Regions from separate parts of the Bradyrhizobium sp. USDA 4353 genome, predicted to be linked through region 1. Evidence: predicted binding sites of a transcription regulator. Region 1 holds the regulator's gene; each other region holds the start of a gene.
What was found. The regulator PhoB, encoded in region 1, activates phosphate uptake and scavenging genes when phosphate is short. The targets are predictions, from matches to a motif close to TGTCATNNANCTGTCAT.

Region 1 (9,577 bases):
GCCGGATATCGGAAATCACGCGCTTTGCACCCGATAAGCTAGTTTCCGCTCTCTGCGTGCGTGCTGCGATGCGCTCAATGCGCGGTGCAGACCATGCACGGATCGAACGATCGCACGACGTGCTGGATGCTGACGGCGCGCGCGCCGGCCTCGCCGACCTCGGTTCCGACCAGCGCCTGCTCGAGCGGGCCGGCGATGCCGTCGGCATCGCGTGGCGAGAAGTTCCAGCTGGTCGGCGCGATGATCTGGTAGCGCGCGATGCGGCCGGAGCGCACCGCGAGCCAATGACCAAGGCTGCCGCGGGCGGCTTCGACGAGGCCAACGTAGTTGCCATCCGCCGCCTCGCCGCTCGTCTCGCAGAATGGCTCGTTGAGACGCAGCGCCTTGATCCAGCCTTCGATCGAGACTGCAAGTTGAGCCGTCTCGATGAGCCGGGCGATGACGCGATTACGGACATTGCTGCCGCTGTCGGACAGCAATGCCGTGATCAGCTTCTGTCCATCGACGGCCTGCCGCGCCACTGCGCCGACCTCGACCGGGTCTCCCGCAAGCCGCGGCGCCTTGCACCAGCTATAGGCGTCAGGCTTGTCGGCATCCGGCTCGGTGCGGCTCTCGGCCGGATCGCGCGGTGTCTCCCGCATCCAGGCGTGCGAGACGTCCTCGGTGATCTGATCCGACGGCAGCATGCCGACCTGTCCGTCGGTGGCGCGAAGGCCGGCGCGGAAACGCGCACCGTCAGCATCGTGATACGCGCCGAAGCTCATCAGCAGCCCCGGCCCCTTGCCGAGATCCGCAAGCGCAAGCGCATCAGCCAGCCGAAGGAAATGCGCAAAGTCGCCACCACGTCCTTCGCGCCAAATGTCGAGTTCATCAGGAGACGACAAGGCGAGCACGTTCTCCAACTTATCGGCAAACACGACACGTTCGAGAAAGCCGCGAAACGAAGCTGCAATCGCGTTCAGCCGAATGCGCTCGCCGAGCTCGATGGCGCGCGTCGTACCGCCGGGCTGGAACGCGAGGCTGTGCGGCCATTTTCCGGCGATCACGCCCATGATCTCCAGCAGCCGCGCCCGCGCCGGCAGCGCTTCGCGTGCAGCACTGCCCTTCGTTGCGGTAAAGCGCTCGGCGGCCGCACCGTGCCAAGTGTGTGACGCGTAGGCGTCGCGGGCAAAGTCCGGCATGAAGAAGATGTAGAAGTGCGTGAGGTGATCGGCGGCATTCTCCGCGGCGTGCGCGATGTTGGTCGCAAGCACACCATTGGGCGCGGGCACGACTCCCATCGCCTGCCGCAACGCGGCGGCGACGGCGATCGACTGCGACACCGAGCAGATGCCGCAGATGCGCGGTGCGATCACCAGGGCGTCGAGCGGCGGCCGTCCTTCCAGGATCTGCTCGAAGCCACGATAGAGCGGCGCCGTCACTTCGGCGCGCGCGACGCGGCCACTCTCGATATCGAGACGGACCTCGAGGTCGCCCTCGACGCGGTTGAACGGGCCGACGGTGATCCGCGTCATGGACTGCGCTTGTCGCCCGACCGGCTCGGCGGCACCACGACGTGGTCGGCGGTCGCATTGACGCGCACGCGACGCGGGGTCGCCGATTTCGACAGCGCCGCGAGCGCGACGAACCAGGCCTTGGGCATGTCGGTCGGAAGTCCCACAGGAATGCCGGCGAGCTTGGCCGTCTGCAGATAGTTCTGCGTGGTTTCGAAACCCGGCGAGGTGCAGGCGATGCAGGCGTAGCCGCCCTTGGTGCAGGAGCCGCCACCGTTCCAGGAGCGCTGATTGCAGTCGCCGACGGCCTGCGTCGCGCGACAGCCGAGATGCTCCATCAGGCAGCCGCGCTCCGACATCGTTTCCGCGCTCGCCTTGAACTCGTAGAACTCGTTGCGCGAGCAGCCGTGATGCGCGAGATGGTTGGCGATGAAGGTCGGACGTCCGACGGCGTCGAGCCCACCGGCTGTCAGGTCGCCTGATGTCAGCGCCAACAAGCTTTCCATCACCCAGCCGGGATGCGGCGCACAGCCCGCGACGTTGATTACCGGCAGTCCGCGCTTCGAGCGGAAGCCGGAGCCGAGTGCGCCACCCGCATCGCTGCCCTCGAATTGCAGCCCCACCGCATCAGTTGGATTGATCCCGGCTGCGGGAATGCCACCGTAAGCCGCACAGCTTCCAACCGCGACGACGTAGTCGGCGAGCGGCGCGAGATCGAGCAGCCAGTGATAGATCGAGCGGTTGGTGCCGGCGAGCATGTTGAAGCGGCCGCTCAGGTTGGGTCCGCGCGCCACCGAGCCTTCGAGCACCAGGAGATCGAGCCGCTCGCGGCCGTCGCGGATCGCGTCCAAAAGCTCGACGACTTCGTCGCCGGTCTCCTCGCTGACGGACGGGTGCCAGATCAGGTCGATGCCGGATTGGCGCAGTTCGTCGAACCAGCCGGAGGCGCCGCTCTCCAGGATCGACATGGTGCAGCCGCCGCAGCTCGCGCCCTGCAGCCACAGCATCCTGGTCATTCCCTCCGAGCCGGCCATCGTGGGTCCTGCCTTATCCGAGCTGATGCGTTGCGCCCTGTGTCTCCGGCGGGTTTAGCGCTCCGGTCCCAACGGTGGCAAGCGCTGCGCCGCCGGCGGGCTCGGAACCGCGCTGCCGCCGGTTGAACAGCATCGCGCCGAACCAGATCACTCCGAACAGGCCGATCGCAACGATGCCGAGGTTGCCGATCTCGTCACCGAGGTCGGCCCATGCACCGGTGAAGCCCAACTGTGGCGCCAGCAGCGTGACAGCCTCGACGCCGCCGATCACCACCGCAATCGCGACCGACACGCCGGTGATCACCAGATTGTAGCGCCGCTTGCGCGCGGGATCGGTCAGCGCCCAGCGATAGGCGCCGACCATCAGCATGCTGTCGGCGGTATCCACGGTGGCCATCGCCGCCGCAAACAGCGCGGGAAAGACCAGCACATGGGCGAGGCTCGCGCCACGCGCGGCTTCGGTGGCGGACAGGCTCAGCAGGCCGATTTCGCTGGCGGTGTCGAAGCCGAGGCCGAACAGGAAGCCGAGCGGATACATGTGCCAGGCGCGCGAGACGACGCGGAGCACCGGTCGCAACAGCCGGATCAGCAAGCCGCGCCCAACATTGCTGGCCGCTTCGTGATCGGCATGCGGATGAGACGGGCTGCGCCAGAGGCTCACGAACAGGATCAGATTGGCGACGGCAATCAATAGCAGGAAGCCGGCGGAGACTGACGTGCCGATCGTGCCGCCGATCGCGCGGATGGTGCTGTCCTCGCTCAGCAGATCGGCGCCGGCGACGAGGCTCACCACGATGGTGGCGATGACGACGACGCTGGAGTGGCCGAGCGCGAAGTAGAGGCCCGCGGCGCGCGGCCTGTCGCCGTCCTGCACCAGCTTGCGGACCACGTTGTCGATCGCCGCGATATGGTCCGCATCGACGGCGTGGCGGAGGCCGAGCAGCCAGGCCAGCAGCGCGGTGCCGACGATGGCGGGCCGGTCGGCATAGAGCGCGAACGCCCAGGCCCAGGCGAGCGCGTTGGCGAGCACGAGGCCGGCCACGAGCGCCACGCTGCGCGCGCGGTCCGTGCGGAGCCGGGCCGCGAGCGCGGCGGCGGGCCGAGGATGATCAATTGGCAAAATCGTCATACTCGGACAGGAGAGCAAGACCCGCGCCAAAAGGCAAGCCTCGCGCTCCCGCGCGCAAATCCCGCTCGAATCAATCCTCGCGGCCTGGTCGAACCCGGATTGATCTCCTCGCTTGGCAACCGGCTATCCGGTCAAGCTCAAACATTGACCAGCCGACGACCAACTCTCTTCCTGCCTGCGCTTCACCGCGCCGAGGCGCTGTGCGCCGCGATCTCGCGCCGCACCGCAGCCTCGAACTGGCTGGCGGGCGCGGCGAACATCAGGCGGGTCTCCTCGTGGAACGCCGAGAAGATGCCGACCACGGCCGGCTCGCCGTTGATCTCGGCCAGGATCGGCGAGCCCGAATAGCCGAAATTGGCGAGGCAATGCACGGTCAGCAGACGGCCGTCCCGGGTCATGCCGGCGCTGCAATTCCTTTGCCCGGTCGGCGAATAGCGCCGCTCCTGGCCATAGCCGATCTCCGAGATCGTGCCGGCCTTGGTCGCGGCCGCGAGCTCGTCGCGGCTGACCGACTTCACCGGCACCGGCTTCGAGGGCAGCGCATCCTTCAGGATGATCAGCGCCCAATCGGCCGGCGAGCGGTCGGTCGACCATTGGTCGTGCTGGGTCGGGATGAAGTCGGGCGCCACGATCAGCTTGTCGGCGACCGACGATGCGGCAGGGGTTCCCTTGTTCAGGCCTGCCAGGAAATGGACGTTGCCGGGGCTGACCTGGGCGAGGCCGTTGAAGACGCAATGCGCCGCCGTCAGCACCACGCGCGGCGCCACCAGAGTGCCCGTGCACGAGCCTCCCGAGCTGAATTGCGCCTGAGTCACGACACCGATCGACGATGCCGGCCAGGAGGTGGGATCGACGACGTCGCCGAAATGCCGGTCGAGCCCGAGAAGCTGCTCGGCGCGCGGATTGGCAATGCCGGCATCGGCCGATTCCGGCTTCGCCCGCCACGCCGCGATAATCTGCTCGGCTTGACGCCGCTGTGCGTCGCTGAGCTTGATACGCTGGATCTCGCGGCCAGCCGACCTGACGCCGTTGCGGCCGGCCATCACCAGCCAAGCATAGCCCTGCACGACGTCCTGGGACATGACCTGGCCATCGAGCATCATCAGGCCGAGCATGTATTGCGACTGGGCAAAGCCCTGCGCGGCAGCGCGGTTGAACCAGCGCGCGGCTTCGCCGTGGTCACGGGCCGCGCCCTCGCCGTTGAAATAGGCGATGCCGAGATAGTGCTGGGCGATGGCGAGCCCCTGATCCGCAGCCTTGCGGTACCAGACCAGCGCCTCGGCCTGGTTGCGTGCGACGCCCACGCCGAAGGCCTGCATGAAGCCGAGATCGAATTGCGCCCGCGCATCACCCTTGCTGGCGAGCGGCTGCAACCGGCGCAACGCCGCTGCCGCCTGTCCGTTCGACGCCGCAGTCACGGCGTCCTCGAGCTCGGCGGCCGTGGCGCCCGCGAGGCTGCCGAGCAGCACGGCGAGACTTATGAGAAGGGTCTTGATCAAGGGCGTCCGCTGAGACCGAAACATCGGCTGCTCAGCAGGCACGATCAAGACGGCGGCGGCGTGGCGGAAAGCGGACCGCTTTGTCCTTAATCCGAGCCGCTCGGGTATCACCCCCGCTCCACCCGCAAGCCCGTTTATCCCTCAGGCCTGCTCCGACTTGGCGAAGCGATCATCGAGCGCATAGCCCGCGCCGCGCACGGTGCGGATCGGATCCTGCTCGCGGCCGGGATTGAGCAGCTTGCGCAGGCGGCCGATATGCACGTCGACGGTGCGCTCGTCGATATAGATGTCGCGGCCCCAGACGCTGTCGAGCAGCTGCTCGCGGCTGAAGACGCGGCCGGGATGCTCCAGGAAGAATTCGAGCAGCCGGTACTCGGTCGGGCCAAGATCGATCGGCCGGCCCGAGCGCGCCACGCGGCGCTTCTCGCGGTCGAGCTCGATGTCGCCATAGGACAACACGGTCGCCAGCCGCTCCGGGCTCGCGCGCCGCAGCAGGCCCTTCACGCGCGCCAAGAGCTCCGGCACCGAGAACGGCTTGACGATGTAGTCGTCGGCGCCGGTCGCGAGGCCGCGCACGCGCTCGCTCTCCTCGCCGCGCGCCGTCAGCATGATGATCGGCAGCTGCCGGGTCTCGGTCCGTGCCCGCAGGCGCCGGCACAGCTCGATGCCGGACAGTCCCGGCAGCATCCAGTCGAGCACGACGAGATCCGGCACGCGCTCCTTGAGCCGCGTGTCGGCCTCGTCGCCGCGCGCCACGGTCTCGACTTCGTAGCCTTCGGCTTCGAGGTTGTAGCGAAGGAGCGTCGTCAGCGCCTCCTCGTCCTCAACCACCAGAATTCGCGCGCCCATGTCTCAATCGTCTTTCTTAGTTGCCGGGGATCGTGGTCGCGAAGCTGGTCATGTCGCCCTTCGGGCGCTTGTCCATGATCTGCTGGCCCTCGATCATATAGAACACGGTCTCGGCGATGTTGGTGGCATGGTCGCCGATCCGCTCGATGTTCTTGGCGCAGAACATCAAATGGATGCAGAACGAGATGTTGCGCGGGTCTTCCATCATGTAGGTCAGGAGCTCGCGGAACAGCGAGGTGCAGATGGCATCGACCTCCTCGTCGCCCTTCCACACCGTCATCGCCGCCGGCAGGTCATGCGCCGCATAGGCGTCGAGCACGGTCTTGACCTGCGACTGAACGAGGTCGGTCATGTGCTCCAGGCCGCGGATCAGCTTGAGCGGATGGAAGTCGCTCTCGAGCGCCGCGACGCGCTTGCCGATGTTCTTGGCGAGGTCGCCGATGCGCTCCAGATCTGTGGCGACGCGCATGGCGCCGACGATCTCGCGCAAATCGACGGCCATCGGCTGGCGGCGGGCGATCGTCAGCACCGCACGCTCCTCGATGATGCGTTGCAGCTTGTCGACCTCGGCGTCGCCGGCGACCACCTTCTGGCCCAGCGCCACGTCGCGCCGCACCAGCGCATCGACGGAGTCGACGATCAGCCGCTCGGCGAGCCCGCCCATCTCGGACACCAGGCGGGTCAGATCCTGCAGATCGCTGTCGAACGCCTTGGCGGTATGTTCACTGGCCATGATGATCTCCTGAAAGGCAATGCTGTCGGCGTCAGCCGAACCGGCCGGTGATGTAATCCTGAGTCCGCCGATCGCTCGGCGAGGTGAAGATCTTGCTGGTGTCGTCGAACTCGATCAACTCGCCGAGATACATGAAGGCGGTCTTGTCGGAGACGCGCGCCGCCTGCTGCATGTTATGCGTCACGATCGCGATCGTGTAGCTCTCCGCGAGCTCCTGGATCAGCTCCTCGACCTTGGCGGTCGAGATCGGATCGAGCGCCGAGCACGGCTCGTCGAACAGGATCACCTCGGGGCGCACCGCCACCGTGCGGGCGATGCACAGGCGCTGCTGCTGGCCGCCCGAGAGCGACAGGCCGGAGGCGTTGAGCTTGTCCTTGACCTCGTTCCACAGCGCGCCGCCGCGCAGCGCCTTCTCGACGCGGTCGTCCATCTCGGACTTCGAGATCTTCTCATAGAGCCGGATGCCGAAGGCGATGTTCTCGTAGATGGTCATCGGGAACGGCGTCGGCTTCTGGAACACCATGCCGACTCGGGCGCGCAGCAGATTGAGATCGAGCTTGGGGTCGAGGATGTTGGTGTTGTCCAGCATCAGCTGGCCGACCGCGCGCTGGCCCGGATAGAGATCGTACATCCGGTTGAAGATGCGCAGCAGCGTGGACTTGCCGCAACCGGACGGGCCGATGAAGGCCGTGACGCGGTTGGTGCCGAGCGACAGATTGATGTTCTTCAGCGCGTGGTGATCGCCATAGTAGAAGTTCAGGTTGCGGGCGGTCACCTTGGCCGGCGCCTCCGGCAGCGACTTCGGAGGAATGGCGGCCGTCGGGCTGCTCACGGATACGGACATGTCGGTCATTTCGAGCTCCTCTCGGCGCCGAGGATGCGCGCGCCGATGTTCAGGGCCAGCACGGTCAATGTGATCAGAAGGGCGCCGCTCCAGGCCAGCTGTTTCCAGTAGGCATAGGGGCTCTGTACGAAGTTATTGATGGTCACCGGCAGGTTCGCCATCGTCTTGGAGAGGCTCAGGCTCCAGAACTGGTTCGACAGCGCAGTGAACAGCAGCGGCGCGGTCTCGCCCGCGACGCGGGCGGTCGCCAGCAGCACGCCGGTGATGAGGCCGGAACGCGCGGCGCGGTAGGCGATGCGGCGGATCACCAGCGAGCGCGGCAGGCCAAGCGCGGAGGCCGCTTCACGCAGCGGATTGGGCACGAGCAGCAGCATGTCCTCGGTCGTGCGCAGCACGACGGGGATCACGATCACCGCCAGAGCTAGCGCGCCGGCGAAGGCCGAGAAGCCGCCCATCGGCACGACAACAGCGCCATAGATGAACAAGCCGATGATGATCGAGGGTGCCGACAAAAGGATGTCGTTGATGAAGCGGATCACCGAGGTCAGCCGGTCGTTGCGACCGTATTCGGCGAGATAAGTGCCGGCGAACAGGCCGAGCGGCGCGCCAATGCCGACGCCGATGATGGTCATGATGACCGACCCGACGATGGCGTTGCGCAGGCCACCGTCGCTGGAGCCCGGCGGCGGGGTGTCGGCGGTGAAGACCTGCAGGCTGAAGCCCGCAAGGCCGTTGTAGAATAGCGTGAACAGGATCAGCGCCAGCCAGGTGACGCCAAAGGCGGCGGCGGCAAAGCACAGCGCGCGGACCATGATGTCCGTGCGGCGCCGGCGCGCGTAGATCGGGTTGACGGGCGTGGGCTGAACGTCGACAGCAGTCATGAGCTTATTTCCCCGCCTTGGTCTCGAGCCGCATCAGCATCAAGCGGGCTGCGGCGAGCACGAAGAAGGTCAGAACGAACAGCAGGAGGCCGAGCAGGATCAGGCTCGACTGGTGCAGGCCGTCGCTCTCCTGGAATTCGGAAGCGATCGCGGCCGAGATGGTCGTGCCCGGCGCGAAGATCGAGGACGAGATCCGGAACGAGTTGCCGATGATGAAGGTCACCGCCATGGTCTCGCCGAGCGCGCGGCCGAGCGCCAGCATGACGCCGCCGATGACGCCGACGCGGGTGTAGGGGATCACGACGCTGCGGACGACCTCCCAGGTGGTGCAGCCGACGCCATAGGCGGCTTCCTTCAGCACCGGCGGCACCGTCTTGAACACGTCGACCGAGATCGCCGTGATGAAGGGCAGCACCATGATCGCCAGGATCAGCGAGGCGTTGAACAGGCTGAGATAGGACGGCGGGCCGGCGAAGATGTCCTGCAGCACCGGGATGTTGGCGCAGAGGCTGATCATGAACGGCTGGAACGTATAGGCCAGGAACGGGCCCAGCACGAAGAAGCCCCACATGCCGTAGATGATCGAGGGAATGCCGGCGAGCAGCTCGATGGCGATGCCGATCGGGCGGCGCAGCCATTGCGGGCACAGCTCGGTCAGGAAGATCGCAACGCCGAGACCGACCGGAATGGCGATCAGCATGGCGATGAAGGACGTGACCAGCGTGCCGTAGATCGGCCCGAGCGCGCCGAGCACCGGCGGATCGGCGGAAGGCGCCCAGCGCTTGGTCAGCAGGAAGTCGAAGCCGTAGGTCTTCATCGCCGGCCAGGCGCCGATGACGAGCGAGATGATGATGCCGCCCAGGATCAGCAGCACCGAGATCGCCGACAGGCGGGTGATCCAGTAGAACGTCACATCGCCGAGCTTGAAGGCGCTGAGCGCGCGTGCCCGGTCATAGGGCCCGGCAGCAGCCGCGATATCGCTGACTTCGGTCTGAACCGCCATCTCTGCCAATTCTGCCCCCTGTTTTTTTGACACGCTGAGCCCCAGTAGCGCCCCTCCCCCGGCGACCGGGAGAGGGGAATGTCGTTAGTCGACGATCAGCTCTTGATGTCCG
Region 2 (9,577 bases), 1.8 Mb from region 1:
CAGACCGCCGGTTCGGTTCAGGGGCCATAGCTCAGCTGGGAGAGCGCTTGCATGGCATGCAAGAGGTCGGCGGTTCGATCCCGCCTGGCTCCACCACGCTTCGCCCTCCGGGCTACGCGTGGCGCAGCCACGACGGAGCCCGGAGGGCGAAGCGTGGTGCCCGGCGAAGCCCCTCGGCGAAGCCGGGCTGCTCAGCAACGAAATCTCTTGCCTTAAGTTTGGACTTCAGCTTCGCGCGGCTTCAAAGCCGAGCTGACAAATTCTTTTCCCGATCACAAAATGCACGCCTGCGGTCCCTCGCGGCGAGCACCTTCGCATGTGGTACGTCTACATTATCCGCAGCATCAACTTTCCCGACCAGGAATACATCGGCGCGACCGCGGACATCCGCCAGCGCCTAAGGGATCACAACGCAGGGCGCTCGGCCCATACCTCCAAGTTCGCGCCGTGGACGCTCGTCTGGTACTGCGCCTTTCCGGACAAGCTCCGCGCTCTGGCCTTCGAAGCCTATCTGAAGTCGCATTCGGGCCGCGCCTTTTCGAAGAAGCGCCTGCTCGGTCCGGCTTGAGCCTCACTCCACCGCCGCCTCCAGCCGCTCCCGCAGCTTCACCAGCTTGCCGTGCAGGTCCGCCAGCTCCGCGATCGAGCAGCCGGTCGCATCCAGGATCGCGGGCGGCACGATGGCGCGCGCTTTCTCGCGCAACGCAGCGCCCTGCGCGGTCAGGGTGACCAGCACCTGGCGCTCGTCCTCGGCTGATCGCGTCCGCGTCAGCAGATGCAACGCCTCCATCCGCTTCAAGAGCGGCGTCAGCGTGCCGGAATCCAGGAACAGCCGCGCGCCGATCTCCTTCACCGACAGGCGATCGCGCTCCCACAGCACCAGCATGACCAGATATTGCGGATAGGTCAGACCGAGCCGGTCGAGCAGCGGCTTGTAGACGCGGTTGAAGGCGTGGGCGGTCGAGTAGACGGCAAAGCAGAGCTGGCTGCCGAGCTGGAGCGGCACGTCGGCGGTGGTCTTCTTGGGCATCGTCACACCAGGAATGGATCATCGGGTGCATCTTGGGCGTTGCGAAACAGATCCGGCAACGACCCGGACGTACCGATCACGAATTTTCTACCGAACAATTATATTGTGCGCAATCTAATTGCGTGCAATATATGCCTTACTGAATTCCACTCCACCCAACCCAGGAGACACCCCATGTCCGTGAACGTGCTCTACAAGACCAGCGCCAAGGCCACCGGCGGTCGCGACGGCGAGGCGGCCACCCTCGACGGTTCGCTCAGCGTCAAGCTCGCCACCCCGAAGGAGCTCGGCGGTGGCGGTGGCGCCGGCAACAATCCGGAGCAGCTGTTCGCCGCCGGTTATGCCGCCTGCTTCATCGGCGCGATGAAGTTCGTGGCGTCGCAGGGCGGCCCGAAGGTTCCGGCCGATGCGTCGGTGACCTCGACGGTCGGCATCGGCCCGCGCTCGGAAGGCGGCTTCGGCATCACCGCGGAGCTCGCGGTCTCGCTGCCTGGCCTCGCCAAGGCGGACGCCGAGGCGCTGGTCGCCAAGGCCCATGAGGTGTGCCCATACTCCAACGCCACCCGCGGCAATGTCGACGTCAAGCTGACCGTCGTCTGAGCCTGAATTCTGCGACGCGGCAGATTGCCGCGCACAGCCATACAGCCCTCGCTTTTCCGCGAGGGCTGCATTCGCGCGAGCCGGTTTGCGCAGGTGGCGCAGCAATGCTTAATGACCGCGAGTTGCAACCAACCTCGCGATGTCCATGACACTCCCATTTGCTCCCGGCGCCATGGCCGGCCTGCGCGTGATCGATCTCACGCGCGTGCTCGGCGGGCCCTATTGCACGCAGATCCTGGCCGACCACGGCGCCGACGTGATCAAGGTCGAGCCGCCCGCCGGCGACGAGGTGCGCGACTGGGGCCCTCCGTTCCACGACGAGGACGCGGCCTACTTCGTCGGCATCAACCGCAACAAGCGCTCGATCGGCCTCGACCTCGCCTCCGAGGGTGGCCGCGTGGTGCTGCTGAAGATGCTCGAGACCGCCGACGTGCTGATCGAGAACTTCAAGCCGGGCACGCTCGAGAAGTGGGGCATCGGCAGCGACGTGCTGCGCGAGAAATTCCCCAAGCTCGTGCACTGCCGCATCTGCGGCTTCGGCGCCGATGGGCCGCGCGGCGGCAATCCCGGCTATGACGCGATCATCCAGGCGATGACCGGCATGATCGCGGCGACCGGCTCGCCCGAGAGCGGCCCGATGCGGATCGGCGTGCCGCTGGTGGACATCACCACGGGTCTCTATGCCGCGATCGGCATCCTGATGGCGCTGTCGGAACGGCAGCGTTCGGGACAAGGCCAGTTCCTCGAGGTCACGCTGTACGAGACAGGCCTGGCGATCATGCATCCGCACACCGCCAACTACTTCATGCATGGCAAGCCGCCATCATTGACCGGCAACGAGCATCCGAACCTCGTGCCCTACGCGATCTTCCCGACCAAGACCGACGACATCTTCATCGGCGTCGGCAATGACGGCACGTTCCGCAAGCTCGCCAAGGAAATCGGCCGCCCCGAGCTCGGCACCGATCCGCGCTTTGCGCGCAACCGCGACCGTGTCGCCAATCGCGAGGCGCTGCGCGCCGAGCTCGCGGCCGTGTTCAGCGCGTTCGAGGCCGAGCCGCTGTGCGACCGCCTGCTCGCCGCCGGCCTGCCAGCCGGACCGGTGCAGAAGATCGATCAGGCGCTGACCAATCCGCATACGCTCTACCGCGGCGATGTCATCGAGAAGGATTGGTACAAGGGCGTAGCCTCGCCGATCCGGCTCGAACGCACCAAGCCGACCTTGCGCTCCACTCCGCCGAAATACAGCCAGCACGCCGCGGAAGTGCTAAGCGAATTCGGCTACACGCCGAGCGAGATAGAAGCGCTACAGGCGGCGGGAACCGTCTGCACGGAACGGAAACGCTGATCCTGCCTACGCGCGACCGCCGCATCGCACCACGATGCGGCGGTCGAGAGATGCAATTGACCGCTTCTCGCGGCCGCACGGCGCGCCGCTTTCCTACGTCTGGTCATACGTCTATACATTCACAAAACTGTCATGCGGCGCTGTTAACGGCCGCCACGACCGATGACGTTCATGGGAGGATCTTTTTGATGTCATTTCGACAAATCGCTGCTGCGACTGCCGTTGCGGCCACCTTTGGTTTTGCTGCTTCGCCCGCACTCGCAGTGACTGAAATCCAGTGGTGGCACGCCATGACCGGCGGCAACAACGACATCGTCAACAAGCTCGCCGAGGAGTTCAACGCGTCGCAGAGCGACTACAAGGTCGTCCCGACCTTCAAGGGCGCCTATCCCGACACGATGAATGCCGGCATTGCCGCGTTCCGCGCCGGCACTGCGCCGCACATCCTGCAGGTCTTCGAGGTCGGCACCGCCACGATGATGAGCGCCAAGGGCGCGATCAAGCCGGTCTATGAGCTGATGAAGGACGCCGGCGAGCCGTTCGATCCCAAGGCCTATCTGCCGGCGATCACCGGCTACTACTCGACGTCGAAGGGCGACATGCTGTCGTTCCCGTTCAACTCGTCCTCGATGGTGATGTGGATCAACAAGGACGAGCTGAAGAAGGCCGGCGTCGCCGAGATCCCGAAGACCTGGCCGGAGGTGTTCGACGCCGCCAAGAAGCTGAAGGCGGCCGGGCATGACACCTGCGGCTTCTCCAACGCCTGGGCGTCCTGGGCCAATATCGAGCAGTTCTCCGCCTGGCACAACGTGCCGATCGGCACCAAGGCGAACGGCCTCGACGGCTTCGATACGGTGCTCGAGTTCAACAGCCCGCTGCACGTCAAGCACCTTCAGAACCTCGTCGAGCTGCAGAAGGACAAGACCTACGACTATTCGGGTCGCGGCTCGGCCTCCGAGAGCCGCTTCGGCTCCGGCGAGTGCGCGATCTTCCTGACCTCGTCGGGCTACTACGCCACCGCCAAGAACACCGCGAAGTTCGACTTCACCTCCGCGCCGATGCCGTACTACCCGGAGGCCCAGGGTGCGCCGCAGAACTCGATCATCGGCGGCGCCTCGCTGTGGGTGATGGGCGGCAAGACGGCCGACGAGTACAAGGGCGTCGCCAAGTTCTTCACCTTCCTGTCGGACACCAACCGCCAGGCCAAGCTGCATCAGGAATCCGGCTACCTGCCGATCACCAAGGCGGCCTATGAGAAGACCAAAGCGGACGGCTTCTACGAGAAGAACCCGACCTTGCAGACGCCGCTGAAGGAGCTCACCAACAAGGAGCCGACCGAGAACTCGCGCGGCCTCCGCTTCGGCAACATGGTGCAGATGCGCGACGTCTGGTCGGAGGAGATCGAGGCGGCGCTGGCCGGAAAGAAGACGCCTAAGGAAGCGCTCGACTCCGCCGTTGCCCGCGGCAATGCGATGTTGCGCACCTTCGAGAAAACGGCCAAGTAAGTCCGTGACAGAGGCTTCCCCGTACCAAGGGGAAGCCTCGCCTTTATCCCTCTCGCAGCGCGCTCCATGGAAAAGTCGGTCGTCTTCAACGGCAAGCTGTTGCCTTACCTGCTGCTGGCACCGCAGCTCGCGATCACGCTGATCTTCTTCTACTGGCCAGCCAGCCAGGCGATCTGGCAATCCTTCCTGCGCGAGGACGCCTTCGGCCTCAATTCCGAATTCGTCGGGCTCGAGAACTACCAGGCGCTGTTCGCTCAGCCGGAATATTACACCGCCATCGGCACGACGATCGTGTTCTCCTCGCTGGTGACAGTGCTGTCGCTCGGCGTCGCGCTGCTGTTCGCGACGCAAGCCGACAAGAACCTCAAGGGCGCCTCCGTCTACAAGACGCTGATGATCTGGCCCTATGCGGTGGCGCCCGCGATCGCCGGCGTGCTCTGGTTCTTCATCTTCCACCCCACACTCGGCACCCTGGCGCGGCCGCTGCGCATCATGGGCTTCGACTGGAATCCGATGCTCAACGGCACCCATGCGATGGTGCTGCTGGTGATGGCCGCGGTGTGGAAGCAGGTCGCCTACAACTTCCTGTTCTTCCTGGCCGGCCTGCAGGCGATCCCGAAGAGCGTGATCGAGGCCGGCGCGATCGATGGCGCGGGTCCGCTGCGGCGATTCTGGACCATCATCTTCCCGCTGCTGTCGCCGACCACCTTCTTCCTGCTCGTGGTCAACATCGTCTACGTGTTCTTCGAGACCTTCGGCATCATCGACGCGGTCACCGGCGGCGGTCCGGCCGGCTCGACCACGACGATGGTCTACAAGGTGTTCGCCGACGGCCGGCTCGGCGGCGATCTCGGCGGCTCGGCCGCGCAATCGGTCGTGCTGATGGTGATCGTGATCGCGCTGACCGCGATCCAGTTCCGCTATGTCGAGCGCAAGGTGCAGTACTGATGGTCGAGCATCGTCCGCTCCGGGATCTCGTCGCCTACCTCGTGCTCTCGCTGGGCATCGTGATCTTCGCCTTCCCGGTGTATGTCGCCTTCATCGCCTCAACCTATGACGCGGCGACCGTCGTCAGCGGCAACCTGCCGCTGGCGCCTGGTGGCCGCATGCTGGAGAATTATTATCGCGCGGTGTTCGTCGGCGGCTCGCGCTTCATGAACCAGCCGGTCGGCGTGCTGCTGGCCAACTCCTTCATCACCGCCATCGGCATCGCCGTGGGCAAGATCCTGATCTCGATCCTGTCGGCGTTCGCGATCGTCTATTTCCGTTTTCCGTTTCGCAAGACCGCGTTCTGGATCATCTTCATCACCCTGATGCTGCCGGTGGAGGTCCGCATCTATCCGACCTACAAGGTCGTCGCCGATTTGCGCATGCTCGACACCTATGCCGGCCTGATCCTGCCGCTGATCGCCTCTGCCACCGGCACGCTGCTGTTCCGCCAGTTTTTCATGACCATTCCCGACGAGCTGCTGGAGGCCTCGCGCATCGACGGCGCAGGTCCACTGCGTTTCTTCTGGGACACGCTGCTGCCGCTGTCGATGACGACGGTGGCGGCGCTGTTCGTCATCCAGTTCATCTATGGCTGGAACCAGTATCTCTGGCCGCTGCTGATCACCACCAAGGACTCGATGCAGACCATCGTGATCGGCATCAAGAAGATGCTCACCACCACCGACGAGCTCGCAGAATGGCAGCTCGCGATGGCGACCGCCGTACTGGCCATGCTGCCGCCGGTCGCGGTCGTCGTCTTCATGCAGCGCTTGTTCGTGAAGGGCCTCGTGGAGACGGAAAAGTGAGAGGGGCGAGCAGCGAATGGCGAATAGCGAATAGGGTTGCGCTGCCGCCTGAACCTCATCTCTCTCCGCCCCTCTTCGCTACTCCCTATTCGCCATTCACGCATCACCGGTAACCACAATGGCCAACGTCACGCTCCGCAACGTCCGCAAGGTCTATCCCGGCGGCTTCGAGGCCATCAAAGGCATCGACTTCGAGGTCGGCGACGGCCAGTTCTGCGTGCTGGTGGGCCCGTCCGGCTGCGGCAAATCCACGCTGCTGCGGATGGTCGCCGGGCTGGAGACGGTGTCGTCAGGCGAGATCGATATCGGCGGCCGCGTCGTCAATGCGATCGAGCCGGCCGAGCGCGACATCGCGATGGTGTTCCAGAACTACGCGCTCTACCCGCACATGACCGTGTACAACAACATGGCCTATGGCTTGCGCAATCGCGGCATGGCGGAAGCCGAGATCAAGACCCGGGTCGAGGAGGCCGCACGCATCCTCGAGCTCGGCACCATGCTGCAGCGGAAGCCGCGCCAGCTCTCCGGCGGCCAGCGCCAGCGCGTGGCGATGGGCCGCGCCATCGTGCGCCAGCCGAAAGTGTTCCTGTTCGACGAGCCGCTGTCCAATCTCGACGCCAAGCTGCGCATCGCGATGCGGGTGGAGATTCGCAAGCTGCAGCGCCGGCTCAACACGACGGCGATCTACGTCACCCATGACCAGCTTGAGGCGATGACCTTGGCCGACATCCTGGTGGTGATGAACGGCGGCAAGGTCGAGCAGATCGGCAATCCGCTGGAGATCTATCAGAAGCCGGCCACCACCTTCGTCGCCTCCTTCATCGGCGCGCCGCCGATGAACCTGATGCCGCTCGATGACCTGCGCGCACAGTTGCACGGTGCCGACGCGGTTCCGGCGGAAGCGGGCCAGCTCGGCATCCGTCCCGAGGATTTCGAACTCGGCGACACCGTGCCCGCCGGCGGCGTCGGGCTCGACCTTCGCGTCGACGCGATCGAGCATGTGGGCGCCGAAACCTACGTCTACGGCTCGCGGCAGGACGGGGGCGGCGACGACCGCCTGACGGCCACCGCCAATGACGTCATCGTGCGGCTGCCCGGCGTCACGGCGCCGGAGATCGGCGCCAGGATCCGCGCCGTGGCGCCGCGGGCCAAGCTGCATCTGTTCTCGGCCGATGGGCGGCAAAGGCTGCCGGCTTAAGCCCTTCCACAGACTGACTGATTCCCGGAAGCTTCAGGTGCTTGAACGTGCCTGGGATCGTGCCCATATTGCTGCTCAAGGGATGCCATCCGGGTCCCGAAACGTCAAAGTCGCTTCGAGAGGACTTTGTAAACCATGTCTCGTGTTCCTTCGCTCTCCAGCCCGTTCCTCCTGGGCTTCGACGAGATCGAGCGCGTGCTCGACCGCGTCGTCAAAGGTGCCGACGGTTATCCGCCCTACAATATCGAGCGGTTCGAACGTACCAATGGCCAGCCCGAGCGGCTCCGGATCACGCTGGCGGTGGCGGGTTTCACCCGCGACCAACTCGATGTCACCATTGAGGAAAACCAGCTCGTCATCCGCGGCCGGCAGCAGGACGACAAGACCAGGCAATACATTCATCGCGGCATCGCCGCGCGCCACTTCCAGCGCACCTTCGTGCTGGCGGAGGGAATGCATGTGCTCGGTGCGGATCTGAAGAACGGGCTGTTGTCGGTCGATCTGGCCAGGCCCGAACCTGAGCGGATCGTTAAGACAATAGCGATCAATGAACACGAATAATGGTTTGATGGAACGAGTAGCGGACTCGACCGCTTGAGTCTCAGAAGGAGTCGAGACCATGACTGAAGGTAATGTTGCGTCGGAATCCCCCGTCTCCGTGGAGTCGCTGGCGACCTTGGGCGAGGGCCACATCGCTTATGTGAAGCAGATCCGCTCCGAAGACGTGCCGGGCCTGTTTCCGCAAGCGCCGCAGATCGCGCCGGGACTGAAGCTGTTCGCCTTGCATGCCGCCGACGGCACGCCGATCATGCTCACCGACAGCCGCGAAGCCGCGATTGCGAACGCATGGAGCCATGAGCTCCAGGCCGTGAGCGTGCACTAAGCGAGGCCGGAGGTCACGCGCGCAACGGCGTCTCGCGAGACGCCGTTGTTGTGAGACCCAAGCGGATCATGCACTGATACGAGGGCGGTCCCCAAGCCAGGGGACGGCCCTTTTTTCTTATCAGGACGATCGCCAAGCATGGGTTCGTTGGTCACACCGGTGAGCACAGCCGAGTTGCGAGCCGATGATTCGCTGTCATCCGCCCTCCTCGCGCTCAACAATGCGCATGCGTCCGAGTTGTCCTGGTTGGCGCCCGATGCGCTCGCACATCTGATCGGGCAGGCATGGCGCGCGTGGCGGATCGGCGAAGCCGATGCACTGATTATCGCGCTCGACGAAGCCGCCGACTACGCCAGTCCGAACTATCGCTGGTTTTGCGCGCGCTACGATCGCTTCATCTATGTCGACCGGATCGTCGTGGCGCAGACAGCGCGCGGCCGAGGACTCGCGCGCCTGCTCTACGAGCAGCTCGCTCGTGATGCTCAGTCGGCAGCTCATCAGCGCCTCGTCTGCGAGGTCAATGTCGAACCGCCGAATCCGCAGTCCGATGCCTTCCACGCTGCGCTCGGCTTCGTGCCGCTGGCGACAGCCAGCATCCACGACGGCACCAAGACGGTGCGCTATCTGATCAAGCCCTTGAGCTAGTGCATGATGCGCTTGTACGACGTCGCATTACGCTCCAGATGTCGACAAACTCTGCTCTCTCCGTTCCCTCCCCCCTTGTGGGGGAGGGTCAGGGAGGGGGGTAGCCGCGGGCGCGATCGACGATGGCCTGGCGGATCGCTTCAGCAGCGCTGACTAAGTTCGGCGTCAGCTACATGTTGTTGAAGCGAAGGACAAAGAATTTCTTGGTCTAGGAACGCATCGCTCGATTGCACCGGCGGTGCTCTCCAACTACGTGCAGCATCCTGGGCCACCCCCCTCCCTGACCCTCCCCCACAAGGGGGGAGGGAACGGACAGACTGGTGATTGTCGAAGTCTCAGCATGAGGCGATGGTGCGGGAACGCAGCACGCGCTGGGAGCAGGCGAAGAAGCGGGTATCAAGCCGCAGAAGCGACCTCAGGCCGCAGAGGCCGGCGGCAGGGCCAGAACCGAATAGATCGCCTGGGCATCGCGCGACGCGCGCAGCTTCTTGGCGACGTCTTGGTCGCGCAGCAGGCGCGCGATGCGCGCCAGCGCCTTCAGGTGATCGGCGCCGGCACCTTCGGGGGCGAGC
Region 3 (9,577 bases), 280 kb from region 1:
ACACGATCTTGTCGCCCAGGAGACGCGAGGACACATCACCGATCAGGCCCTGGCGGCCAGCGAGCAGAATGATCATGAAGCCGATCACGACGCCCGGAAACGCGAGCGGAAACGTCAGGATCGCGACCAGGACGGCGCGGCCGGGGAAGCGATGACGCTGCAGGAACAGGCCGGCGATCGTTGCCACGATCAGCGTCGCGATCGTGGTCGTGGCGGCCAGCACCACCGTGTTCAGAAGCGTGGCACGATAGCGCGGCTCGGCGATGATGGCGAAATATTCCGCCAGTCCGCGCGGCCCTTCCGCGCCGGTGACGAGCAGATGCGCCATCGGCAGAACGAAGAAGGCGGCCGTCACGGCCGCCAATGGCAACAGACACATCCAGACGAAGGATTTGTGCGACATGATCTCAAGCGTGCCCCGCCGGATCTCGGCCGGCGGGGCACGGGTCTCCCTTAGCGGACTTCGGACAAATAGCGGTCGACGAAGCCCTTCTGCGCGGTTTCCATGTCGCCCCAGTTCACGCTCTTGGCGCGGGCATAGTCGCTGTCAGGCAGGAACTTGCTCTTGACGGACTCCGGCAGCTCGATCGGGCGGGCCGGACGCAAGTAGGCGTTGGTCCAGATCGCCTGGCCCTTGTCGGACAGGAGATAGTCCATGACCTTCTTCGCCTTGTCCTTGTCGGGCGCGTTCTTCACCAGACCGACGACGTAAGGGAACACCACCGAGCCCTCGCAGGGAATGACGAACTCGAAATTGCCCTTCTCGGTGTACTTCGCGCGATAGGCGTTGAAGTCGTAGTCGAACAGGATCGGGATCTCGCCCGAGACGACGCGGGCATAGGACGTCTGCTTCGGCACGATCGGATCGTTCTTGCGCAGGTCCTTGAAGAAGCTCAGGCCCGGATCGAAGTTCGTCGGCGAGCCGCCGAGCGCAAGATTGACGGCGACGGCGCCGACATAGCCGACCGCCGCCGAGCTCGGATCGAGATAGCCCACCATGCCCTTGTAGTCGGGCTTGAGCAGGTCCTTCCAGCAGGCCGGAACGGGCTTGCCGCCGAGCGCATCCTTGTTGACGAACAGGCCGAGCGTCCCGGAATGGATCGTGGTCCAATAGCCGTCCGCATCCTTCAGCCCGGCCGGGACCTGATCCCAGTTGACCGGCTTATAGGCTTCCAGCGCGTCCTGCGCCTTCGCCTTCATGCCGAAGGTCACGCCGAAATAGCCGATGTCGCCGACCGGATTGGCCTTCTCGGCGAGGATCTGGGCCAGCGCCTGGCCGGAGTTCTTGTTGTCGTGCGGAATGTCGTAGCCAAGATCGGTCTTGATCGCCTTGAGCATCGAGGCCCAGTCGGCCCATTCCGGCGGACAATTGTAGCAGATGACGTCAGCGGCTTTGGCTGGCTGCGACGGCGCCAGAACGAACAGCGCGAGCAGCGCAAGAACGAGGCGGATGACCTTCATGATTGAGACTCCTATGTCTGGCATCGCGGCCAGTTCCGGAGCCCCCTTAAGGCCGGCAGATGAAAGATTTGCGACACCGCGTGCAGTGCACACAGGCCTCTGCGCAGCCTGATCGTTTGTCTGCGAACGATCGCAACCTTCAGATGCCGCTCATGCCACCGCGCGACGTCCGATGATGGCGAAGCGCAGCCTGTTCGAGATCCAGTCGATGGCGGCCACGGCCACCAGGATCATCAAGATCAGGAACGACACCTTCTGCCATTCGAGCACGCGGATCTGCTCGGCCAATTGCAGCCCGATGCCGCCGGCGCCGACAATGCCGATGATCGTGGCCGAGCGGGTGTTGGACTCGATGAAATAGAGCACCTGGCCCGCGATGACAGGAAGCACCTGCGGCAGCAGGCCGAAGCGGATCTCATGCAGCGCGTCGCCGCCGGATGCCCGCACGCCCTCGACCTGCCTGCGGTCGGCGCTCTCCATCGCCTCCGAGAACAGCTTGCCGAGCGCACCGAAATCCGAGACCGCGATCGCGAGGACGCCGGCGAACGGCCCGAGGCCGACGACATTGATCCAAACCAGCGCCCAGATCAGCGTATCGACGCCGCGGATGGTGTCGAACAGCCTGCGCACCGGAAAGCGGAAGATCGCCGAGGGAATGACGTTGCGCGCCGCCAGCAGGCTGACCGGAAACGCAAGACACGCGGCCAGCGTGGTGCCGAGCACCGCGATCGAGAGCGTCTCGCCGAGCGCCTTGAGATAGATCGGCAGCGACGAGCCGGGATCGGGCGGCAGCATCAGGCGCGCAATCCAGCCGAGTTGGCTGAGCCCCGCGAGGATGCGCGACGGTGAGAAATCCAAATCGACGAGGCCGAAGATGAACACCGCGAGCGCCAGGAGCAGCACCACGGGGGTCGCGAGCCGCGCCGACATCGGCCGATTGAAGATGTGGGGATAGCGCTCGCGCAGCTGCGCCTGGTCCGGCGTGTCCTGGAGGCTCATGTCCGCGCCTCCGCGCCGAACAGCCGCCCGCGCAGCCAGCCGGTGCCGATATCGATCAGGAACACCGTGATCACGATCATCACGAGGATGGCGCTGACATCCGAATAATAGAACTTGCGGATCGCCACCACGAGCTCCTGGCCGATGCCGCCGGCGCCGACGAAGCCCATCACGGAGGCCTCGCGCACATTGATCTCGAAGCGCAGCAGCGTGTAGCTGGAGAAGCCGGCGATGACCTGCGGCAGCACCGCGAAGCGCATGCAGGACAGCCAGCTCGCGCCGGTGGCTCTGACACCCTCGACCGGCTTCATATCGGCATTCTCGACCACCTCGGAGAACAGCTTGCCGAGCGCGCCGCTGGAATGCACGGCGATCGCGAGCACGCCGGCGACAGGGCCGAGACCGAACGCGATGACGAAGATCAGCGCGAACACGATGCCGGGAACCGTGCGCGCGAATTCGAGCAGCCGGCGGACCGTAAACCGGACCCAGGGTGCCGGCGAGGTGTTCTCTGCGGCAAGGAAGTTGAGACAGAACGCGACCAGCATGCCCGCGAGCGTGCCGACATAGCTGATCAGCAGCGTCTCACCGAGCAGCTTGATCCACTTCCTGAAGCCCCAGAACCACTCGGGGATATTGGTCCAGACGCGGTGGCCGTCATCTAGCGTGAAGATGCGATCGAAATAGCTGACGAAATTGCCGAAATAGGTGAACAGCGTCGCCAGATTGACCTCGGCGCCGATGGCCGCAAGGAGCAGAACAGCCAGGAACGCCAACGCAGAGACCGCAAGACGCAGGCGTCGGCGGGAGACGGCCCGGCGATATGCGTCGTTCAAAGCCTCAAGCTGCTGGCTCGGCAGGATCGAAACGGCGACCGCCATCGGATGAGTGCTGCTCTCTCTGGAAATATATGGCGTCAGTCAAGGCGGGAGCCGGGTCATGCCCGACCCGGCTCACGCTTGGATGAGACGTCGATCAGGACGCCTTCTTGCGCAGGCTGTCGACGAACTTGATCAGGTCGATCGTGCCGTCCCAGTCCTTGGTGGTGGCCGGATGGAAGCCCTTCTTCTGGCCGTCGGAGAGACGGTCGAACGCCGCCTTGTCCTTGGTCGGCGCCTCGAAGAACGCCTTGGCGATGGCCTCCTTCAGGTCGGCGGGCAGATCGGAGTTGTAGGCATAGGGGCCGTTGATGATCGGGGCCGACTTGTGGATGATGCGGAAGTCGTCCTTCTTCATCGGCGAGCCGTCGGCGTTCTTCAGCATGCCCTTGGTGAGCATCTGCGCCAAGGTCGAGTCGTTGTCGCTGGTCCACTGGTTGGCCGCGACGTCGACGGTGCCCTGGGCCAGCGCGAGGATCGCATTCTCGTGGCTGCCGGCGAAAACGACCTTGCCGAAATAGGCCTCGGCGTCGGTCACGCCCATCTTGTTGAGCTCGAAACGCGGCACGTTGTTGCCGGAGGTCGAGTTCGGATCGACGAGGCCGAGATTCTTGCCCTTGAGATCCTCGACCTTCTTGTAGGGGCTGTTGGCCTTGACGAAGAACACGGAGTAATAGCCGGTGCTGCCGTCGGCGTTGATGTCGTTGGCGAAGGCGTCGATCTTGACGCCGGTCAGACGCGCGCGGGCAAAGGAGGCCGAGCCGTAGCTCGCGATGTGGATGTTGCCGGCGCGCTGCCCCTCGATCACCGCCGCGTAGTCATTGGCGATGCGGAGCGTCACCTTGGTGCCGAGCTCCTTGGACAGATAGTTGACGAACGGCGTCCAGCGCTCGGTCACGCCGGAGGCATTCTCGGCCGGGATCACCGCAAAGGTCAGCTCCGGATATTTCGCCTTCCAATCCTCGGCGGACGCCGAGCCGGCGAAGCCAAGCGCGGCAATGCCGGCCAGAATGATGCGACGATTGATCATGGCAAATCCTCTTTTTGGGCTCATACTGTCAGGCCGCCGCAGCGAGCGACGGCCGAAACGTGCGTTACTCACGCCTCAGGCCACGGCAGCTTCGCCGAAGGCCGGAACGGTTGCGGGAGGCACGGGACGGACGCCATCCATCACCTCGTCTGCCTCCAGATCGTACAGCTCGCGCGCGATCTGCGCGGTGAGCCCCGCCGGAACGTCGTCGAACACGACGCGCCCCTGCGCCATGCCGATCAGGCGATCGCAATAGCTCCGCGCGAGGTCGAGCGAATGCAGATTGCAGACCACGGTAATCCCAAAATGCTTGTTGATGCGCAGCAGCGCATCCATGACGATCTTGGTGTTGCGCGGATCGAGCGAGGCGATCGGCTCGTCGGCTAGGATGATCTCGGGGTTCTGCACCAGCGCGCGGGCGATCGCGACGCGCTGCTGCTGGCCGCCGGAGAGCTGATCGGCGCGCTGCGCGGCCAGCGAGGCCATGTCGAACTGCTCGAGCGCGGACAACGCCATCGCGACATCTTCCGCCGGCCACAGTTGCGCCAGCGAGCGCCAGGACGGGACCTGGGCGAGGCGGCCCATCAGAACGTTGGTGAGAACATCGAGCCGGCCGACCAGATTGAACTGTTGGAAGATCATCGCCGAGCGGGCGCGCCACTGGCGCAGCTCGCGGCCGCGCAGCGCCGTGATGTCGAGATCCTTGAACAGAACTTGTCCGGAGCTGATCGGACTCAGCCGGTTGATCGAGCGCAGCAGGGTCGACTTTCCGGCGCCCGAGCGTCCTATCACGCCGACGAAGCTACCGGGCGCCACCGAGAAGGACGCATTGTCGACCGCGGCTTTCGCGCCGAAACGGCACGTCAGACCATTGACCACCAGCATGGACTTCTCCAGACGCCTCGCTTTGCCCCTACCGCTAGCGTCTGGTTTCAACAGTTATGTGACAGCCTTTTTACGCTCACTCCGTCATCCACATCGGCAGCCGTTGCGTCATTGACGCGTCATGCAACTGTCATGATGAGCGACCTACAGGTTCTGTTTGATCTCCAGGGGAATAGAGCAAGACATGGCCGGCAAATCGCTTTCCATCGATCCCACCGTCGATCCCAGCGCCAAGCTCCACGAGACGCAGCTCGGCGCGTATTGCGAGGTCGGCGCCCGCACCATCCTTCACGAGGTGACGATGGGCGACTATTCCTATGTCGTCAACGACGCTCAGATCACCTACACGACGATCGGCAAGTTCTGCTCGATCGCGGCGATGACCCGCATCAATCCGGGCAATCACCCGATGCATCGCGCCACCCAGGCCCACTTCACCTATCGCGCCAGCGCCTATTTCCCCGGCGAGGCCGACGATGCGGAGTTCTTTGCCTGGCGCAGGCAGCATCACGTCGCCATCGGTCATGACGTGTGGATCGGCCATGGCGCGATCGTGCTGCCGGGACGGAACATCGCCACCGGCGCCGTGGTCGCCGCAGGCGCTATTGTCACCAAGGACGTGCCCGCCTACACCATCGTCGCCGGCAATCCCGCCCGGATCATCAAGCGACGCTTTCCGGTCGAGGTCGAGCAACGACTCGTCAACCTCGCGTGGTGGGACTGGGATCACGACACGCTGCGCGCGGCGCTGCCGGATTTCCGGCAGCTCGAGATCGGCGCCTTCCTGGACAAATACGAGGCGGCTCTCGACGGCGGACGCCAGCTGCGGCAGAGTGCCGCGCGATGACCGACATTTCCATCTCCTGCGGCCGCTGCCTGATCGGCTCCGAGCTCGTTGACACCTCCCTGACCTTGTCCGAAGGCGTGATCGACCGGCTCGATGCCCCGACACGTGCTGGCGCTCTTGATCTCGATGCCGCCGGCCTCACGGTGCTGCCGGGCATCGTCGACATCCATGGCGATGCGTTCGAGCGGCAGATGATGCCGCGGGCCGGCGTCGATTTCCCGATCGACGTCGCGCTGGTCGATAGCGATCGGCAGGCCGTCAGCAACGGCATCACCACCGTGTTCCATGCGACGACATGGTCGTGGGAGCCGGGCCTGCGCAGCGCCGGCAATGCGCGCCAACTGCTGGAGGCGATCGAAAATCTGCGGCCCCGGCTCGCGGCCGACACACGCTTCCATCTCCGCCATGAGACCTACAATCTCGATGACGAGGACGAGATCGGCCAGCTACTCGCCGCCCGACGCATCGACCTGTTCGCGTTCAACGACCACATGGACGCGACGGTCGCGAGCCTCGACAAGCCGCACAAGCGGCAGCGGATGGTCGATCGCACCGGCCTCACCGGCGACGAGTTCGATCGCCTGGTCGCGCGCATTGTGACCCGCGCCGATGCCGTGCCGGCGTCGATCGCTCGGCTCGCCGAGGCCGCGCGCAAGGCCGGCGTCCGCATGTTGTCGCATGACGATGAGAGCCCGGAGATGCGCCGGGCGTTTCGCGGACAGGGCGTCGGAATCGCCGAGTTTCCTGTCAATGAGGAGACCGCGCGGGAGGCCGCGGCAGGCGGCGACGCGATCGTCTTCGGCGCTCCCAATGTCGTGCGCGGCGGCAGCCATACCGGCTGGACCAAGGCCAGCGACATGATCGCCAAGGGCCTGTGCTCGGTGCTCGCGTCCGACTATTACTATCCAGCCCCCCTGCTCGCGGCCTATCGTCTCGTCGCCGACGGCATTTTGCCGCTGGCCCGCGCCTGGAGCCTGATCTCGGCCGGCCCCGCGCAAGCGGCGGGCCTGTCCGACCGCGGCGCGCTCGCGCCCGGGCAGCGCGCCGACATCATCCTCGTCGATGACAGCTTGCCTATGCGCCCGAGAGTCGTCGCCGTGATCGCCGCCGGCCGCCTCGTCCATCTCACCGACGCCGGTCGCCTCAGCGCACGCGCGTCGCAGCGCGAAGCAGCGGCGGAGTGAGGGCATGGCCAACTTTCCGCGCTACGCCATCTACTACACGCCCGCGCGGGACACGGCGCTTGCCGCGTTTGGCGCCGATCTTCTCGGCTACGACGCCTGGACCGGCAACGAACGGCAGTTCCCAAGCGAAGTGCGCGAAGCTGTGCCCGATTGGGCGGAGCTCACCGCCGACGCGCGGAAATACGGCTTCCATGGCACGCTCAAAGCGCCGTTTCCGCTGCACGATGCGCGCACCGAAGCTGAGCTGTCCGCCGCCTGTGCTGCTTTCGCGGCAACTCCCCGCGCCGTTCCCGTCATCCGTCCCGTCGTCGATGCCATCAGCGGCTTCATCGCGGTGATCCCCGGCGAAGCGTCGGCGGAGCTGCAACACCTCGCCGCCGCCTGCGTCGAGACGTTCGAGCCCTTTCGCGCGCCGATGAGCGCGGAGGACCGTGCCCGGCGCAAGCCGGAGATGCTGACGCCGCGCCAGCGCGAGCAACTCGACCGCTGGGGCTATCCCTACGTCATGGACGATTTCCGCTTCCACATGACGCTGACCTGCCGGCTGTCCGACGAGCGGCGCGCGCCTGTGCTTGCGATGCTGCGCGATCGCTTCGCCGAGCTGGATCTCCGCGGCCTCGCCATCGATCGGATCGCACTATTCCGCCAAGCCAGCTCGACGAGCCGGTTCGGCATCCTCAATAGCTGGGCGCTCGCCGAGAGCTGAGGTCAGTTCGGCGCAGTCGCGAAATGCGGCGGCGATTGCGGATTGAACATCGACAGCGGCGGCGAGATGTCGGCGCGGTCGCGCGGCAGCGCCTCGCGCATGTCCCGCTGCAGGAAGGCGATCAGCTTCTCGCGGACCTCGCAGCGCAGGTCCCAGGCCTGCGGCGCATTGCGCGCGCTCACCAAGGCCCGCAGCTCCATGGTGCGCGCGTTGGTGTCGACCACCTGCAGGTTGACCACCGCGCCATCCCAGATCTTGGACTCCTTGGCCACCTCCTCCAGCCGCCTGCGGATGCGCGGCACGTCCGCGGCGTAGTCGACATGCAGCACCACAGAGCCGATCAGCGAGGCCGCATCGCGGGTCCAGTTCTGGAACGGGCGCTCGATGAAGTAGGACAGCGGCACCACCATGCGGCGCCAGTCCCACAGCCGGATCACGACATAGGTCGAGGCGATGTCCTCGACCCAGCCCCATTCGTTCTCGATGATGACGGCATCCTCGATCCGGATCGGCTGCGTCACCGCGATTTGCACGCCGGCAATCAAATTGCTGAGCAGCGGCCGTGCGGCGAGACCGACGATCAAACCGGCGGCGCCGGCCGATGCGAACAGGCTGACGCCATATTGCCGGACCGAGTCGAACGTCATCAACGCCGCGGAGACCGCGACGATGATGATCAGGGTATCGATCACACGCTTGAAGACACGCACCTGGGTGACGTGCTTACGCGCGAGAAAATTCTCGGTGATGTCGTCGCGAAAGCGCTGAAGATAGCGCGCCGACACCATGTCGACGATACGGATCGTGATCCAGCCGATCAGCGCGATGGTCGAAACCACGAACAGATGCGCGAGCGCACGCCGCCAGCCCTCGTTCAACGGTGCCAGCGGCAGCACCAGAGCGACCGCGATCAAACAGAGCGCGAGCCGCGCAGGGCCCGCGGTCCGCTGCAGGATCGGCAGCAGGATCGACTGACGTGATCGGATCGCGCGCCTCACCAGCGCGCGCAGGACCTTGTAGACGAGCAGCGCGCCCGTGATGGCGCCGATGATCAGAGCCGGCCCGATCATCCAGTCCGGAACCAGTGCGGACAGTTGCTGCACGAGTGCCTGCATGCTGTGTTCTCCCTTGCGGCCTCAAGCGCCTTCAACTCGTGAGGCCGCCGGGAGAGTCGGACGTTAGCCGCAGTGCAGCATTCTCGTGCCGCATGGCTTCCAAGCTTGCAGCGAGGCGAATCTAGACCGCCTTGGTCAAGGCTCCATCGATGATCAGGTTGGTTCCAGAGATTCGGCTGGCCAGCGGGCTCGCCAGCATCACGACGCCATAGGCGACCTCCTCGGCGGTTCCCATTCGTCCAGTCGGGTTCAGGCCCATCGCCATCTTGAACAGATCGGGCGATCCGTTCTCGATGTTCTGCCAGATGCCGCCTTCGAAATAGGTGTTGCCCGGCGACACCGCGTTGACGCGGATGCCCTTGCTCACGAGCTGGTGCGCGAGCCCCTTCGCATAATGGATCAACGCGCCCTTGATCGCGCCATAGGAGCCCGCGGCGAAATCGACCTCGAAGCCGGATACGCTGGAGATGAT

Region 2: the regulator PhoB is predicted to act here: its motif matches at 3,096-3,112, upstream of ugpB (sn-glycerol-3-phosphate ABC transporter substrate-binding protein UgpB).
Region 3: the regulator PhoB is predicted to act here: its motif matches at 5,371-5,387, upstream of phnC (phosphonate ABC transporter ATP-binding protein).

The regions. Positions count from the first base shown of each region.
Region 1 is NZ_JBSSGB010000001.1:3,361,811-3,371,387, reverse strand. Features, by position in the region: gene ACVILH_RS14805 (nickel-dependent hydrogenase large subunit) at 75-1,514, opposite strand; gene ACVILH_RS14800 (NADH-quinone oxidoreductase subunit B family protein) at 1,511-2,527, opposite strand; gene ACVILH_RS14795 (HoxN/HupN/NixA family nickel/cobalt transporter) at 2,541-3,656, opposite strand; gene ACVILH_RS14790 (trypsin-like serine protease) at 3,839-5,155, opposite strand; gene phoB (phosphate regulon transcriptional regulator PhoB) at 5,297-6,004, opposite strand; gene phoU (phosphate signaling complex protein PhoU) at 6,021-6,737, opposite strand; gene pstB (phosphate ABC transporter ATP-binding protein PstB) at 6,769-7,590, opposite strand; gene pstA (phosphate ABC transporter permease PstA) at 7,587-8,462, opposite strand; gene pstC (phosphate ABC transporter permease subunit PstC) at 8,467-9,465, opposite strand; gene pstS (phosphate ABC transporter substrate-binding protein PstS) at 9,561-9,577, opposite strand, start outside.
Region 2 is NZ_JBSSGB010000001.1:1,535,647-1,545,223, forward strand. Features, by position in the region: tRNA gene ACVILH_RS06835 (tRNA-Ala) at 21-96, shown strand; gene ACVILH_RS06840 (GIY-YIG nuclease family protein) at 317-568, shown strand; gene ACVILH_RS06845 (MarR family winged helix-turn-helix transcriptional regulator) at 572-1,030, opposite strand; gene ACVILH_RS06850 (organic hydroperoxide resistance protein) at 1,205-1,630, shown strand; gene ACVILH_RS06855 (CaiB/BaiF CoA transferase family protein) at 1,776-2,978, shown strand; gene ugpB (sn-glycerol-3-phosphate ABC transporter substrate-binding protein UgpB) at 3,167-4,483, shown strand; gene ugpA (sn-glycerol-3-phosphate ABC transporter permease UgpA) at 4,550-5,431, shown strand; gene ugpE (sn-glycerol-3-phosphate ABC transporter permease UgpE) at 5,431-6,279, shown strand; gene ACVILH_RS06875 (sn-glycerol-3-phosphate import ATP-binding protein UgpC) at 6,398-7,477, shown strand; gene ACVILH_RS06880 (Hsp20 family protein) at 7,613-8,038, shown strand; gene ACVILH_RS06885 (BQ00720 family protein) at 8,097-8,360, shown strand; gene ACVILH_RS06890 (GNAT family N-acetyltransferase) at 8,499-9,005, shown strand; gene ptsN (PTS IIA-like nitrogen regulatory protein PtsN) at 9,421-9,577, opposite strand, start outside.
Region 3 is NZ_JBSSGB010000001.1:3,645,621-3,655,197, reverse strand. Features, by position in the region: gene ACVILH_RS16300 (ABC transporter permease) at 1-403, opposite strand, end outside; gene ACVILH_RS16295 (ABC transporter substrate-binding protein) at 454-1,461, opposite strand; gene phnE (phosphonate ABC transporter, permease protein PhnE) at 1,612-2,460, opposite strand; gene phnE (phosphonate ABC transporter, permease protein PhnE) at 2,457-3,341, opposite strand; gene phnD (phosphonate ABC transporter substrate-binding protein) at 3,436-4,368, opposite strand; gene phnC (phosphonate ABC transporter ATP-binding protein) at 4,444-5,253, opposite strand; gene ACVILH_RS16270 (chloramphenicol acetyltransferase) at 5,438-6,100, shown strand; gene ACVILH_RS16265 (alpha-D-ribose 1-methylphosphonate 5-triphosphate diphosphatase) at 6,097-7,284, shown strand; gene ACVILH_RS16260 (DUF1045 domain-containing protein) at 7,289-7,990, shown strand; gene ACVILH_RS16255 (mechanosensitive ion channel family protein) at 7,993-9,105, opposite strand; gene ACVILH_RS16250 (SDR family NAD(P)-dependent oxidoreductase) at 9,227-9,577, opposite strand, start outside.